Linked DNA regions of Saccharothrix violaceirubra. The protein of the gene in region 2 binds, or shares a complex with, the protein of the main gene of each other region. Links are inferred from orthologs where the notes say so. Each region holds a gene or a part of one and is shown on either strand. Other genes may lie near its edges.

The links. Proteins that work in one complex are often made in the same cells at the same time.
Region 1: sucB (region 2) and F4559_RS03090 share a complex: the UniProt entries of both Escherichia coli proteins name them as parts of the 2-oxoglutarate dehydrogenase (OGDH) complex. The link is inferred for Saccharothrix violaceirubra from one-to-one orthologs.

What each region holds. Positions count from the first base shown.
Region 1 is NZ_JACHJS010000001.1:620,270-628,880, forward strand. Bases 1,534-5,792 are described here. They hold F4559_RS03090 (multifunctional oxoglutarate decarboxylase/oxoglutarate dehydrogenase thiamine pyrophosphate-binding subunit/dihydrolipoyllysine-residue succinyltransferase subunit), read right to left. Parts: upstream 5,418-5,792; coding sequence 1,734-5,417; downstream 1,534-1,733. Other genes in these bases: F4559_RS03085 (DUF6104 family protein), read right to left, coding at 1,551-1,730; F4559_RS03095 (ArsR/SmtB family transcription factor), read left to right, coding at 5,733-5,792. Also shown: F4559_RS03070 (helix-turn-helix domain-containing protein), read left to right, coding at 1-375; F4559_RS03075 (helix-turn-helix domain-containing protein), read right to left, coding at 372-1,178; F4559_RS03080 (hypothetical protein), read left to right, coding at 1,316-1,510; more of F4559_RS03095, read left to right, coding at 5,793-6,080; F4559_RS03100 (SRPBCC family protein), read left to right, coding at 6,077-6,544; F4559_RS03105 (ABC transporter ATP-binding protein), read right to left, coding at 6,651-8,611. UniProt on the Escherichia coli protein: E1 component of the 2-oxoglutarate dehydrogenase (OGDH) complex which catalyzes the decarboxylation of 2-oxoglutarate, the first step in the conversion of 2-oxoglutarate to succinyl-CoA and CO(2).
Region 2 is NZ_JACHJS010000001.1:5,538,526-5,544,444, reverse strand. What follows is about bases 480-3,390. They hold sucB (2-oxoglutarate dehydrogenase, E2 component, dihydrolipoamide succinyltransferase), read right to left. Parts: upstream 2,829-3,390; coding sequence 1,131-2,828; downstream 480-1,130. Other genes in these bases: lpdA (dihydrolipoyl dehydrogenase), read right to left, coding at 2,875-3,390; F4559_RS25290 (TIGR01777 family oxidoreductase), read right to left, coding at 480-1,008. Also shown: F4559_RS25295 (phosphatase PAP2 family protein), read right to left, coding at 1-133; more of F4559_RS25290, read right to left, coding at 130-479; more of lpdA, read right to left, coding at 3,391-4,245; F4559_RS25275 (oxidoreductase), read left to right, coding at 4,421-4,738; F4559_RS25270 (leucyl aminopeptidase), read right to left, coding at 4,997-5,919. UniProt on the Escherichia coli protein: E2 component of the 2-oxoglutarate dehydrogenase (OGDH) complex which catalyzes the second step in the conversion of 2-oxoglutarate to succinyl-CoA and CO(2).

The DNA.
Region 1 (8,611 bases), 4.9 Mb from region 2 along the record:
CTGGACGTGTTCGCGGCCGAGTTCCTCACGCCGCGTGCCGCGATCACCCCCGAACTCCCCGACCGGGTCGACCTCGACCGGCTCGGCGAACTGCGCGCGGTGTGGGGCGTGCCGGTGCTCGCGCTGGTGCGGCGGGCGCGTGAACTCGGCGTGCTCTCCGACGCGGCGGGCACCCGCGGCCTGCGCCGGCTCAAGATCACGGAACTGTCGCCCGAACCGGTGACCGGCTACCCCGGCGAGCGGCCCGCCCTGCTCGGCCGCGCGTTCGGGATGTCCGGCCTGACCGCGCAGGCGCTCGCCGCGGAACTCGGCTGGCGGGTCTCCCACGTCCGTTCGATGCTCGGCATCGAACGGCCGCTGCTCAAACTCGTCTAAGCGCGCTCGCCGAGGAATTTCTCCACCGATTCCAGCGGTGCCCACAACTGTTCGTAGTAGAGGACGAAATACTTCTGGAACTTCTCGCTCTCCACGCGGAACCCGCTCAACCCCGCCTTCGACTGCCCGGAGAACGCGAGGAACGTGTGCGCGTCGTCGAACAGCATCAGGTTCACGCCGTCGGCGGGCGGTGACCACGGCAGTACGCGCACCTCGTAGTTCTCGATGTCCCGGGTTTCCGCGTGGTGCGCCACCAGCCAGTCGAGCATCGACGACTCGGGCCGTCCGCCGACGAACCGGACGCCGACGATCCGGCGCACGGTCCGCTCCCCGCGTTCCCTCGCCCAGTCCAGGATCGCGGTGAAATAGCGTTCCGCGGCGGTCGCCCGGTAGATCGTCGGCGGGTGTTGGTGCACGTAGGTGGTCCGGATCTGCGACGTCGTCCGCGCGATCCCGTCCGCGCCCGCCGCGTAGAACGCGGCGTGGTCGTCGAACCACTCCACCCCCACGGAATCCAGGCCGGGAAACGGCACCGGGACGGCCGGTTCGTCCTCGCCCATGTGCACGTCGAGCCACAGGTCGTGCAGCCGCGCCACCACGTCCGGAGTGGCCGCGCAGTACTCGGCGAACCTCTCCACGAATTCCCAGCGCGGCAGCCGGTGCCCGTTCAGCACGGCCGAAACCGTCTGCCTGCTGCACCTGATGTGACTCGCCAACGTCTCGATCGTCGGCTGCCCGGCACGCAGGCGCAGCGACTTCAACTCCCGGACGAGTCTCGCTAACGCGGGTGGGATTTCGGGCACCGTAACCTGCTTTCACGCCGACACACGCGGACGTCGCGATGATGGCACAGGACCGCACGAATCCGTCCGCTTCGGACCGGACCTGCCCGACCGCGACCGCACACTTCCCCGCGACCGCCGAAACCGGGGAGGACACCGTGAACCGCGAACACTGGCTGATCCGCGTCGCACCGCTCGTCGCCGCCTGGACCCTGATCACCGAGCGCTTCGGCCTCGACGACACCGTGCTCGTCGCCGGGGGCCTGTCGGGCGCCGTCATCGCGCTGGGCACGCACCGCGCGCTCGGGCTGCTGCGGGCCCGGCGCTGCTCCCGGTGCGACCACCACCGGTAAAAGCGGAAGGGGCGCCCCGCGCGGGGCGCCCCTTCGGCGGTCAGTCCTCGAAGTCCTCGTCGTCACGTGCCAGGTACGTGGCGAACCGCTCGATCGCCGTCTCGAACTCGGGGTTCGCGTCGACGAACGCCCGCAGCCGGTCGGCCACCCAGGCGAGGCTCACGTCCTCCTCGCCCCGGCGCCGCTCCAGTTCCTCGATGCCGCGGTCGGTGAAGTACACGGCCTACTCGAACGCCTTCGTGATGATCTCGCGCTGCTCGACCTCGTGCACCTTCGACGAGCCCGCCGACGGCGCCGCCATCGGCCGCCGCGAGATGCGCTTGAGCGAGTACCGCGAGGGCAGCAGGTCCGGCAGGTTCAGGCCGTAGAACGGCCATGCGCCCTGGTTGGCCGGCTCCTCCTGCACCCAGCGGACGTCGGCCGCGTTCGGGTAGCGCTCCAACGCCTCGGTCAGCTTGCGCACCGGCACCGGGTAGAGCTGCTCGACGCGCACGACCGCGGTGTCCGTCGCGCCGCGCTTCTCCTGCTCGGCGACCAGTTCGTAGTAGATCTTGCCGCTGCACAGCAGGACCTTCGTGACCGCGTCCGGCGACGTGATCGTCGGGTCGTCGATCACCGACTTGAAGCGCTCCTCGGTGAAGTCCTCGACCGGGCTCACCGCGGCCTTCAGACGCAGCATCGACTTGGGGGTGAAGACCACCAGCGGGCGGTTCACGCCGTCGAGCGCGTGGCGGCGCAGCAGGTGGAAGTAGTTCGCCGGCGTCGACGGCACGGCGATCGTCATCGAGCCCTCGGCGCACAGCTGCAGGAAGCGCTCGATGCGACCCGACGTGTGGTCCGGGCCCTGGCCCTCGTGACCGTGCGGCAGCAGCAGCACGACGTCGGAGACCTGGCCCCACTTGGCCTCGCCGGACGAGATGAACTCGTCGATGATCGACTGGGCGCCGTTGACGAAGTCGCCGAACTGCGCCTCCCACAGCACCAGCGCGTCCGGGTTGGCCACCGAGTAGCCGTACTCGAAGCCCAGCGCCGCGAACTCGGACAGCACCGAGTCGTAGACCATGAACTTGCCCTGGTCCTCGGCGAGGTTCTGCAACGGCGTGTACTCGTCGCCCTTCTTGCGGTCGACGAGCGTGGCGTGCCGCTGCACGAACGTGCCGCGCCGCGAGTCCTGGCCGGCCAGGCGGACCGTGCGGCCGTCGATGACCAGCGAGCCGAACGCGAGCAGCTCGGCGAACGCCCAGTCGATGCCGCCCTCGCGGGCCATCTTGGCCCGCCGCTCGAGCACCGGCTTGACGCGCGGGTGCGGCGTGAAGCCCTCGGGCAGGTCGACGTGCGAGTCGGCGATGTGCTCGATCACCGAACGCTCGATGCCCGTGGGCAGCTTGGCCGGGATCTGCTGCTCGGCCTCGATCGACGGCGAGGTCTTGATCGGGTGCTTCTCCAGCTCGCGCACCTCGTTGAAGACGTGCTCCAACTGCGAGGAGAAGTCCTGCAACGCCTTCTCGGCCTCCTCGACCGAGATGTCGCCGCGGCCGATCAGGGCCTCGGTGTAGGTCTTGCGGACCGAGCGCTTGGTGTCGATCACGTCGTACATCGCCGGCTGGGTCATCGAGGGGTCGTCGCCCTCGTTGTGACCGCGGCGGCGGTAGCACACCATGTCGATCACGACGTCCTTGTTGAACTTCTGCCGGTAGTCCACGGCCAGCTTGGCGACCCAGTAGCACGCCTCGGGGTCGTCGCCGTTCACGTGGAAGACCGGTGCGCCGATCATCTTCGCGACGTCGGTCGAGTACTTCGACGAGCGCGAGTTCTCCGGCGCCGTGGTGAAGCCGACCTGGTTGTTGACCACGACGTGCACCGTGCCGCCGGTGCGGTAACCGCGCACCAGGGCCAGGTTCAGCGTCTCGGCCACCACGCCCTGACCGGCGAACGCGGCGTCGCCGTGCAGCGCGACCGGCAGCACGGTGAAGCCCTCGCCGCCCTTGTCGAGCTGGTCCTGCTTGGCGCGGACGATGCCTTCCAGCACCGGGTCCACGGCTTCCAGGTGCGACGGGTTCGCGGTCAGCGACACCTTGGTCTCGCCGTCGCCGAACATCCGGAAGTACTTGCCCTCGGCGCCGAGGTGGTACTTCACGTCGCCGGAGCCGTGCGCCTGGCCCGGGTCGAGGTTGCCCTCGAACTCGCGGAAGATCTGCGAGATCGGCTTGCCGACGATGTTGGCCAGGACGTTGAGCCGGCCGCGGTGCGGCATGCCGATGACGACCTCGTCCAGCTCGTGCTCGGCGGCCTTGTCCAGCACGGCGTCGAGCAGCGGGATGACCGTCTCGCCGCCTTCGAGCGAGAACCGCTTCTGGCCGACGTACTTGGTCTGGAGGAACGTCTCGAACGCCTCGGCCGCGTTGAGCTTGGAGAGGATGTACTTCTGCACGGTGGCCGGGGGCTTCTCGTGCGGGACCTCGACGCGCTCCTGGATCCAGAGGCGCTCCTCCGGGTCGAGGATGTGCATGTACTCGACGCCGACCGTGCGGCAGTACGAGTTGCGCAGCACGCCCAGGATGTCGCGCAGGCGCATCCGCTCCTTGCCGCCGAAGCCGCCGACCGGGAACTCGCGGTCGAGGTCCCACAGCGTCAGGCCGTGGCTGAGCACGTCCAGGTCGCTGTGGCTGCGCTGGCGGTAGTTCAGCGGGTCCGTGTCGGCCATCAGGTGGCCGCGGGTGCGGAACGCGTCGATCAGCTCGATCACCCGGGCGGTCTTGTCGACCGCGCCCTCGGGGATGTCGGCGACCCAGCGGATGGGCTCGTAGGGCAGGCGCAGCGACGTGAAGACGTCGTCGTAGAAGCCGTCCTCGCCGAGCAGGAGCTGGTGGATGCGCTTGAGGAACTCGCCCGACTCCGCGCCCTGGATGATGCGGTGGTCGTAGGTCGAGGTCAGCGTGATGATCTTGCTGACGCCCATGTCGGTGAGCGCCTGCTCGCTGGTGCCCTGGAAGTGGGCGGGGTACTCCATGGCGCCGACGCCGATGATCGCGCCCTGGCCTGCCTGCAGGCGCGGCACCGAGTGGTTGGTGCCGATCGTGCCTGGGTTGGTCAGCGAGATGGTCGTGCCCGAGAAGTCCTCGGTGGTCAGCGAACCGCCGCGGGCCTTGCGGATCAGGTCCTCGTACGCCTGCCAGAACTGCGTGAACGTCATGTTCTCGCAGCCCTTGACCGAGGCGACGACGAGCGTGCGCGAGCCGTCCTTGCCGGGCAGGTCGATGGCCAGGCCGAAGTTGACGTGCTCGGGCGTGATCGCGAACGGCTTGCCGTCGATCTCGGCGTAGTGCCGGTTGAGGTTCGGGAACGACTGGAGCGCCCGGACCACCGCGTACCCGATCAGGTGGGTGAAGGAGACCTTCCCACCGCGGGTGCGCTTGAGGTGGTTGTTGATCACGATGCGGTTGTCGGCCAGCAGCTTGGCGGGCACGGCGCGCACGCTCGTCGCGGTCGGAACGGTGAGCGACAGCTCCATGTTCTTCGCGATCGCGGCGGCGGCACCGCGCAGCTGCTTCTGCTCCTGCCCGGCCTGCTCCTTCACCGGGGCGGCCTTGGCGGCGCTCGCCGGTGCGGGCTTGGCCGCGGGCTTGGTCTGGGGTGCGGGCTTCGCCTCGGTCTTGGGCGCGGGCCGGGCCGCCGGCTTCTCGGGTGCGGGCCTCGTCGCCGTGGCGGTGGGTGCCGCCGGCGCCGTGCCGCTCTCCGCCTGTGCGGCCGTCGCCCCGTTGCCCGACCGCTGCGTCGACTTGTAGTCGGCGAAGAAGTCGTGCCACGCGGGGTCCACGGACGACGGGTCGGCGAGGAACTGCTCGTACATCTCCTCGACCAACCACTCGTTGGGGCCGAACTGTGAAGCCGGACTGCTGCTGGACACGGCTGACGCTCGCCTCTATCCATCTCGCTTGTTCTGATGACTCAACTCATGGTCAGGCTAGTACCCCGACCGGGGCGATTAACACAGAGGCGGGTGCGGGCAAGGAGGTCTCTGTCACAGGATCGGTCACGGCATCGGTCCCGATGGTGGCGCTCCGGTATCGCTTGAGGTCAGGGGCTCGCGCATGCCCCTGGACGCTAGTGGCTCGGTGCCCGATCGGCGACTGTTCGGAGTCGTGGTCAACCAGTTGGTTGACTAAGGCGGCGGGGGTGCGTACGGTCTTAATCAACCAACTGGTTGAGTAAAGGGGTTGCCGTGGCGAACGACCTGTCGCGGGTCTTCGCGGCGCTGGCCGACCCGATCCGGCGCGACATGGTCGCCCGGCTGGCGTCCGGCGACGCGACCGTGAACGAGCTGGCCGAGCGGTACCCCGTGACCCTCCAGGCGGTGTCCAAGCACGTGAAGGTGCTGGAGGACGCGGGCTTGGTGAGTCGCGGCCGGGACGCCCAACGGCGACCCGTCCACCTCGAAGCGGAGGTGTTCGACCTGATGACCAAGTGGATCGAGCGGTACCGGCGGCAAGCCGAAGAGCGGTACCGGCGACTGGACGAGGTGTTGGCGGAGTCCCTGCCGGACACCGCGGAGAAAGGGGAAGCGTCATGAGCGAGACCACCATCGAGGCGGGCAAGGACACGCCCACGATCGTGATCGAACGGGAGTTCGCCGCACCACGCGCGGCCGTGTTCCGCGCCCACGTGGACGTCGAGCTGGTGAAGCGCTGGCTGGGCCCACGCCGCTTGGAGATGAAGGTCGACGAGTGGAACGCCGTGACCGGTGGGTCGTACCGGTACACGCACGTGGAGGAGAACGGCGAATACGCGTTCTACGGCTCGTTCCACGAGGTGCGCGAGGACACGCGGATCGTGCAGACGTTCACGTTCTGCGGCATGCCCGAGGGCGTGAGCCTGGAAACCCTGACCTTCGAGGACCTGGGCGACGGCCGCACCCGTCTGCGCGGGGTGAGCGTGTTCGACTCGTTCGAAGTCCGCGACCTGGCCCTGTCCAGCGGCATGGAACACGGAGTCGTCGAGGGCTACGAGCGCCTGGACGAGGTCCTCGCCTCCTGACCCGTCCAGTGCACATTTCGCGGTGCCTGAACGCACAACTCACGGTGTCCGAGTGCACAACTCGCGCGTTCGGAACCACAGCCACCGGCAGTACGGCAGCCGGAAACTAAGAAATGCCGTGCGCCCAGAGCGAGGCGTAGACGCCGCCGGCGGCCAACAACGCCGAATGACTGCCCACCTCGACGATCCGCCCCCCGGACAGCACCACGATCCGATCCGCCCGAGCCGCCGTAGCCAACCGATGAGCGACGACGAACGTGGTCCGAGAAGCGGCAAGCCGCCCACCCGCGGCCAACACCGCAGCCTCCGTGGCCGGATCCAACGCCGCCGTCGCCTCGTCCAACAGCAACAGATCAGGCGACACCAACTCGGCCCTGGCCAACGCCACCAACTGCCGCTGCCCGGCCGACAGGTTCTGCCCCCGCTCACCGACCTGCTGACCAAAGGCCGAAGGCAGCGCCGCGACCACCGGCAACGCCCCCACCTCCCGGGCCGCCGACTCGATCGCCGACCGCGACGCGTCCGGCTCGGCATAGGCGATGTTCTCCGCCACGTCCCCGCCGAACAGGTGCGCCTCCTGCGGCACGACCCCCAACCGGGCCCGCAGTTCGCCCAGGTCGTACTGCCGGATGTCCGTGCCGTCCACGAGAATCCGACCATCGGTCACGTCGTAGTACCGGGCGATCAACTTCACCAACGTCGACTTGCCCGCCCCGGTCTCACCCACCAGCGCGACTGTCTCCCCGGCCCGCACGTGCAGCGAGACGGCGTCCAGCGCCGGCACGGAAGTCCCGGGGTACACGAACGTCACCCCGCACAGCTCGACCTCACCGCGCAACGACGTCACCGACACCGGATCGGCTGCCGGCGGCACGCTCGTCGGCGTCCGCAGCAGTTCCCCGATCCGCGACAACCCGACCCGGGCCTGCTGGTACCCGTCGAACACCCCCGACAACTGGAACAACGGCGCGAAGAACAACCCCAGGTACAGCACGAACGCCAACAACACCCCGGGCGAGAGATCACCGACGGCCACCCGGTAGGCCCCCACCACCAGCACCCCGGCCTGCGCGACCCCCGACAGCAGGGCCAGGAACGGGAAGTACGTGGCGATGTACCGCTGGGCTCTGATCCGCGTCCGCCGGTACTCGTCGCTCCGCTCGGCGAACGCCGCCGCCGACCGGTCCTCCCGCGCGTACGCCTGGGACACCCGAAGCCCCGACACGTTCTCCTGGAGGTCGGCGTTCACCGCGCTGACCTTCTCGCGAGCCTCGGCGTACGTCCTCGACGACAACCGCTGGAACACCGCGGTGGCGATGATCAACGGCGGCAGCACCGCCAACGCCACGAGCGCGAGCTTGAGGTCGGTCACGACCAGCGCCACCGCGATGCCGCCCACGGTCAGGAAGCTGATCACGAACGTCGTCAGCCCGGTCTGCAGGAAGGTCGACAGGGCGTCGACGTCCGTCGTCATCCGGGTCATGATCCGGCCGGCGGCCTCGCGCTCGTAGTAGTCCAGGCCCAGCCGCTGGAGGTGCGCGTAACTGCGCACGCGCAGCAGGTACAGCAGCCGCTCGCCGACCCGCGACGTGACCACGGTCCCGGCCGCCGACGACAGCCACCCGGCGACGACCAGCAGCAGGCCGCCCAGCGAGGCCGCCCACAACCACCCCGGCTCGCCGCCGACCACGCCCCGGTCCACGCCCAGCCGGACCAGGTTGGGCAGCCCGATCGCCAGCGCCGAGTCGACCAGCAGCAGAGCGCCGACCGCGAGCATCGCCAGGCGTACGGGTCTGAGCAGCGTCCACAGGCGGAACCCCGGATCCGGTGCGCGCGGGTCCTCGCCCCGCAGCTCCGGTTCGTCGGCCGCGGCCGGCAGCGCGTGGATCCGGGCCAGCAGTTCCGGCGTCGGCGGGGTCGCGCCGACCAGCGCGGTGGTACCGCCACCCCCACGGTGACCGCGCGACGGTCGGGCCGTGCGCACGGCCCGGTTCGCCGCCCGCACGGCGAGTTCGTCCTCCTCGGACTCGGGCCACAGCTCGGGGGTGTACCCGTCGGGACCGGGTT
Region 2 (5,919 bases):
CGGTCCGCGTGACCGCGGGACCCAGGGTCAGGGCCACCTCGTGCAGATCGCGGTCCAGCACGGGCACGTCGTGGCGCACCAGCACGCCGAGCCCGACCGAGGCGAGCACGAACAGGACGCCGAGGGCGATCATCGGCCGACGGCCGCCGCCACCGCGGTGCCCAACGAGGGGTGCCGGAACCGGAACCCGGCCCGTTCCAGCGCACGGGGGATCGCGCGCTGCCCGATCAGCACGCCCTCCTCGGCGAACTCGCCGAGCACGAGCTTGAGCGCGAACCCCGGCACGATCCACGGCGTCGGCCGCCGCAGCACGTGCCCGACCGTGCGGGTGAACTCGGAGTTCGTCACGGGCGACGGACCGGTCACGTTCACCGGTCCCGAGATCTCGGGGTGCTCGATCGCGAACACGGTCGCCGCGAGCACGTCGTCCAGCGACACCCACGGCATGTACTGGTGGCCGGAGCCGAGTTTGCCGCCCAGACCGGCCGAGAACAGCGGCCTCAACTTGCCGAACAGCCCGCCGGACTCGCCCAGCACCAGGCCCGTGCGCAGCTTCACGACCCGCTGCGGGCCCTCCGTCGCCGCCTCCCAGCGGCGGACCAGCTCGGCCAGGAACCCGGTGCCCGACGGCGACGTCTCGTCGACGACCTCCTCGCCGGTGTCGCCGTAGAAGCCGACCGCGCTCGAATTGACCAGCAGCGGCACCCCGTGCTCGACCGCGGCACCGGCGAGTACCTCCGTGGGCACCGTGCGGCTGTCCAGCAGCACCTGCTTGCGCGCCTGGTCCCACCGCTTGTCCGCGATGCCCGCGCCGCACAGGTTCACGATCGCGTCCGCGCCGGTCAACGCGTCGACGTCGAGCCTGCCCGCGGGTGGGTCCCACGTCCGCTCGTCGGGTGCCTGTGCCGGCCGCCGCACGAGCCGCACGACCTCGTGGCCGGCGCCGCGCAGCGCGGCGACCAGGCTGGTGCCGATGAAACCGGACGAACCGGCGACCACAACGCGCATGGCAATGATCGTCTCTCAGCGACCCGCCCCGCGCACAGCGGCGGAAGTGTCGTCCTGACCACCCGGGACGGCGAAGGCCGTATCCCTCGCGTGAGGGATACGGCCTTCGCCGGCTTGTGTTCCTACAGACCCAGGTCGGCCTCGAACGCGCCCTCTTCCAGGCGGTTCTTCACCGTGGTCAGGAAACGGCCCGCGTCGGCGCCGTCCACCAGGCGGTGGTCGTAGGTCAGGGCGAGGTAGGCCATCGAGCGGATCGCGATGGTGTCGTCGCCGCTCGCGTCGGTGATCACCACCGCGCGCTTCTTCACCACGCCGACACCCAGGATGCCGACCTGCGGCTGCTGGATGATCGGGGTGTCGAACAGCGCGCCGTTGCTGCCCAGGTTGGTCAGCGAGAACGTGCCGCCGGTCAGCTCGTCCGGGGTCAGCTTGTTGCCGCGCGCGCGGGCCGCGAGGTCCGCGATCTTGTGCGACAGGCCGGCCAGGTTGAGGTCGCCCGCGTTCGCGATCACCGCGTTGAGCAGGCCGCGCTCGGTGTCGATCGCGATGCCCAGGTGCTCGGCACCGTGGTAGACGACCTCCTTCTTCTCCTCGTCGATCGAGGCGTTCAGCACGGGGTGCTGCTTGAGTGCCTCGACCGCCGCCTTGGCGAAGAACGGCAGGAACGTCAGCTTCGTGCCCTCGCGCTGCTCGAACGCCTTCTTGGCCTGGTTGCGCAGCCGGGCGATCTTGGTGACGTCCACCTCGAACACCTGGGTGAGCTGCGCGGAGACCTGGAGCGACTCGCGGGTACGCTGCGCGACGATCTGGCGCAGGCGGGGCAGCTTCTGCACCGTGCCGCGCTTGCCGCTGGTGTCGGCGGCCGGCGCCGCGACCCGCTGGGCGGGTGCCGCCGATGCGGGCGCGGCGGCCGGCGCCGGGGCCTTCTTGGCCTCGACGGCGGCCTGCACGTCCTGCTTGCGGATGCGACCGCCGACGCCGGAACCCTTGAGCGTGGCCAGGTCGATGCCGTGCTCGGCCGCGAGCTTGCGGACCAGCGGCGTCACGTACGGCGTGCCACCGTCGGTGTTGTTGTCGTCGGCCTTCGGCGCTTTCTGGACGGGAGCGGGCTTCGGGGCCTCGGGCGCGGGCGTCGGCTTGGGCGCTTCCTGGACCGGCGCGGGCTTCGGGGCTTCCTGGACCGGTGCCGGCTTGGGCGCCTCGGGAGCCTTCGGCGCGGGCGCACCCGAGCCGACGACCGCGAGCTGCCCGCCGACCTCGACGGTCTCGTCCTCGCCCGCGGTGATCTCCAGCAGCGTGCCCGCCACCGGCGACGGGATCTCGGTGTCGACCTTGTCCGTCGACACCTCCAGCAGCGGCTCGTCGACCTCGACGGGGTCGCCGACCTGCTTGAGCCAGCGGGTGACGGTGCCCTCGGTGACGCTCTCGCCGAGCGCCGGCATGGTCACCGGCGTGCCCTCGGCGGCACCGCCGGCCGGCGCGGCCTGCGGCTCGGGTTCGGGCGCGGCCTGCGGCGCCGGTGCGGCCTGCGGCTCGGGCGCGGCCTCCTCGACGGGCGTCGAGGCGGAACCGGAGTCCGCGTCGCCGTCGCCGATCACGGCCAGCTCGGCGCCGACCTCGACGGTCTCGTCCTCCTGCGCGACGATCTTCTGCAGGACGCCCGCGGCGGGCGAGGGGATCTCGGTGTCGACCTTGTCGGTCGACACCTCCAGCAAGGGCTCGTCGACCTCGACGCGGTCACCCTCCTGCTTCAACCAGCGGGTGACGGTGCCCTCGGTGACGCTTTCGCCGAGAGCGGGCATTTGGACGGAGAAGGCCATCGTTCGCTGACTCCTGGATCGTGTGCGGCTGACTGGTTTGCGACGGTCAGCCGTGCACGTGCAGCGGCTTGCCGGCCAGGGCGAGGAACGCCTCGCCGAGGGCTTCCGTCTGGGTCGGGTGTGCGTGGATGAGCGGAGCCACGTCCTCCGGGTACGCCTCCCAGCTGTAGATCAACTGGGCCTCGCCGATCAGCTCGCCGACCCGCTCGCCGACCAGGGTGATGCCGACGACCGGGCCGTCCGGCGCCTTGACCAGCTTGACGCCGCCGGCGGTCTTGAGGATCTGGCTCTTGCCGTTGCCCGCCAGGTCGTAGACGAAGGTCTCGACCTTGCCGTACTTCTCCTGGGCCGCGGCCTCGGAGAGCCCGACCGAGGCGACCTCGGGCTTGCAGTAGGTGACGCGCGGGATGCCCGCCTCGTCGATGACCTTGGGGTTCTGCCCGGCGATCTCCTCGGCGACGAAGATGCCCTGCTGGAACCCGCGGTGCGCGAGCTGCAGGCCGGGCACGATGTCGCCGACGGCGTAGACGTTCGGGATGTTGGTGCGCAGGCGCTCGTCGGTGATCACGAAGCCGCGCTCGATCTTGACACCGGCCTCCTCGAAGCCGTGGCCCGCGGAGTTGGGGCCCCGGCCGACGGCGACGAGCAGCAGGTCGGCCTCGAGCACGTCGCCGGACTCCAGCGTCACGGACACGCCCGAGTCGGTCTGCGTGGCGCCGGTGAACCGGACGCCGGTCTTGAACTTGATGCCCCGGCGGCGGAACGCGCGCTCGAGCTGCTTGGACGCGTACTCGTCCTCGGCCGGCACCAGGCGGGGCAGGGCCTCCACGATCGTGACCTCGGCGCCGAACGACGCCCACACGCTCGCGAACTCCACGCCGATCACGCCGCCGCCGAGCACGACGACCTTCTCCGGCACGAAGTCCAGGTTCAGCGCCTGGTCGCTGGTGATGATCCGGCCGCCGATCTCCAGACCGGGCAGGCTGCGCGCGTACGAGCCGGTGGCCAGCACGACGTTCTTGCCCGTGTAGCGCTGCCCGTCCACCTCGACGGTGTTCGGGCCGACGAACGTGCCGGTGCCCTCGACGAGCGTGACCTTGTTCGCCTTGGCCAGACCCTGGAGTCCCTTGTACAGACGGCTGATCACACCGTCCTTGTAGGAGTTGACGCCCGCGATGTCGATGCCCTCCAGCGAGGACTTCACGCCGAACTGGTCGCCTTCGCGCGCGTTGTCCGCGACCTCGGCGGCGTGCAGCAGCGCCTTGGTCGGGATGCACCCGCGGTGCAGGCAGGTGCCGCCCAGCTTGTCCTTCTCGACCAGGACGACGGACAGGCCGAGCTCGGCCGCGCGGAACGCGCAGGCGTAGCCGCCCGAGCCGCCACCGAGGATCACAAGGTCGGCGGAGGTGTCGGTCACGGGATCTCCCTGGAGGGCTTGTTGCCTTACTCCGCGCGGGTGCGCGCGTGTAGAAGCCATCTTGTCACTACCTCCGCGAAGGCGGCGACGCGGTGCCCGATCGGGAGATTTGGCCACGCTTTCACACGGCCGCCGGCAGGATGGCCGTCTGGACTCGGGGCAGGAGGTACCAGGGGTGGGTCTGTTCGACCGTTTCCGCAGGAAGCAGCGTGCCGGCGTGCCGCGTGTGGCGACGTCGGCCGACACCGGATACCTGGAGCAGTGGGCCGCGTCTCGGCGCGGGGTCGAGGCGTTCGTCGAGCCGAAGACCACCGTGACGGAGACCACCGTGGTGTTCGTCGCACACGACGGCGAGTGGACCAGACGGCGTATCGACGGCGAGGAAGGCGCGCGGAGGTTGGCGCGCAAACTCGGCATCCCGGTGTACGACGCGGGGATCGTGGGTTACCCCAAACGTATGCGCGAGTACACCCGCCGCAAATCGGCGGGCTGAGCGCTCTTCCGGCCGCGCGCTCTTCCGGCCGCCCGATCGGGTGTCCCGCCGGACTTGTCCACAGGCCCGGTGTCCCCGGTGGAGTTGTCCACAGGCGAGGGCTGTATCTCCGCGCCGCGCTGCCGTCGTCGATAGGCTGGAGCGGGGCAGCCCCCCAGGGTGGGTGGGGGTGTGTCCGGTACCCGTGAGCGCGGATGTCGATCAAGAGTCGGTGTGACCCGCGAGGTGGGGTGCAGGGTGCCCCACCTCGCGCGGGTGTCAGCCGTTCGCCGCGATGTCCGCCAGCACGGCCGCCAGGGTGCGTACGGGTACGCCGGTGCCGCCCCGGGTGGTGTAGCCGTACGCCCCGCCGCTGTGGAACGACGGACCGGCCACGTCCAGGTGCGCCCACGACACGCCCTCGGCCACGAACTCGCGCAGGAACACGCCCGCCACGAGCATGCTGCCGAACCGGTGCCCGGCCACGTTCGCCAGGTCGGCCAGGCGCGAGTCGAGGTCGCCGCGCAGTTCCTCCGGCAACGGCATCGCCCACGCGTTCTCACCGACGGCCCGGCCCAGTTCCGCGACCCGGTCGCGGAAAGCCTCGGTGCCCATCACGCCCATGGTCCGCTTGCCCAGCGCCACGATCTGGCCGCCGGTCAGCGTGGAGGTCTCGACCAGGTAGTCCGGTCCCTCCTCGCACGCGCGCACGATCGCGTCGGACAGCACGAGCCGTCCTTCGGCGTCGGTGTTGAGCACCTCGACGGTCTTGCCGCCGTACATCGTCAGCACGTCACCCGGCCGGTACGCGGTGCCCGAGGGCATGTTCTCCGCGAGCGGCGCCCAGGCGGTGACCTCCAGCGGGTACTTCAGCTTGGCCGCGAGCACGACGGTGGCGATCACGGCCGCCGCGCCGCCCATGTCCGAGGTCATCTCGTCCATGCCGGCCGCGGGCTTGATCGAGATGCCGCCGGTGTCGAACGTGATGCCCTTGCCGACCAGCGCGACCTTCTTGCCGGCCTTGGGGCCCTTGTAGGTCACGCGGACCAGGCGCGGCGGGCGCGACGAGCCGCCGCCCACGCCGAGGATGCCGCCGAAGCCCTGCTTGCGCAGCGCCTTCTCGTCGAGCACCTCGATCTCGAGACCCTCGGCCTTGGCCAGTTCCGCGGCCCGGTTGGCGAACGACTCCGGGAACAGGTCGT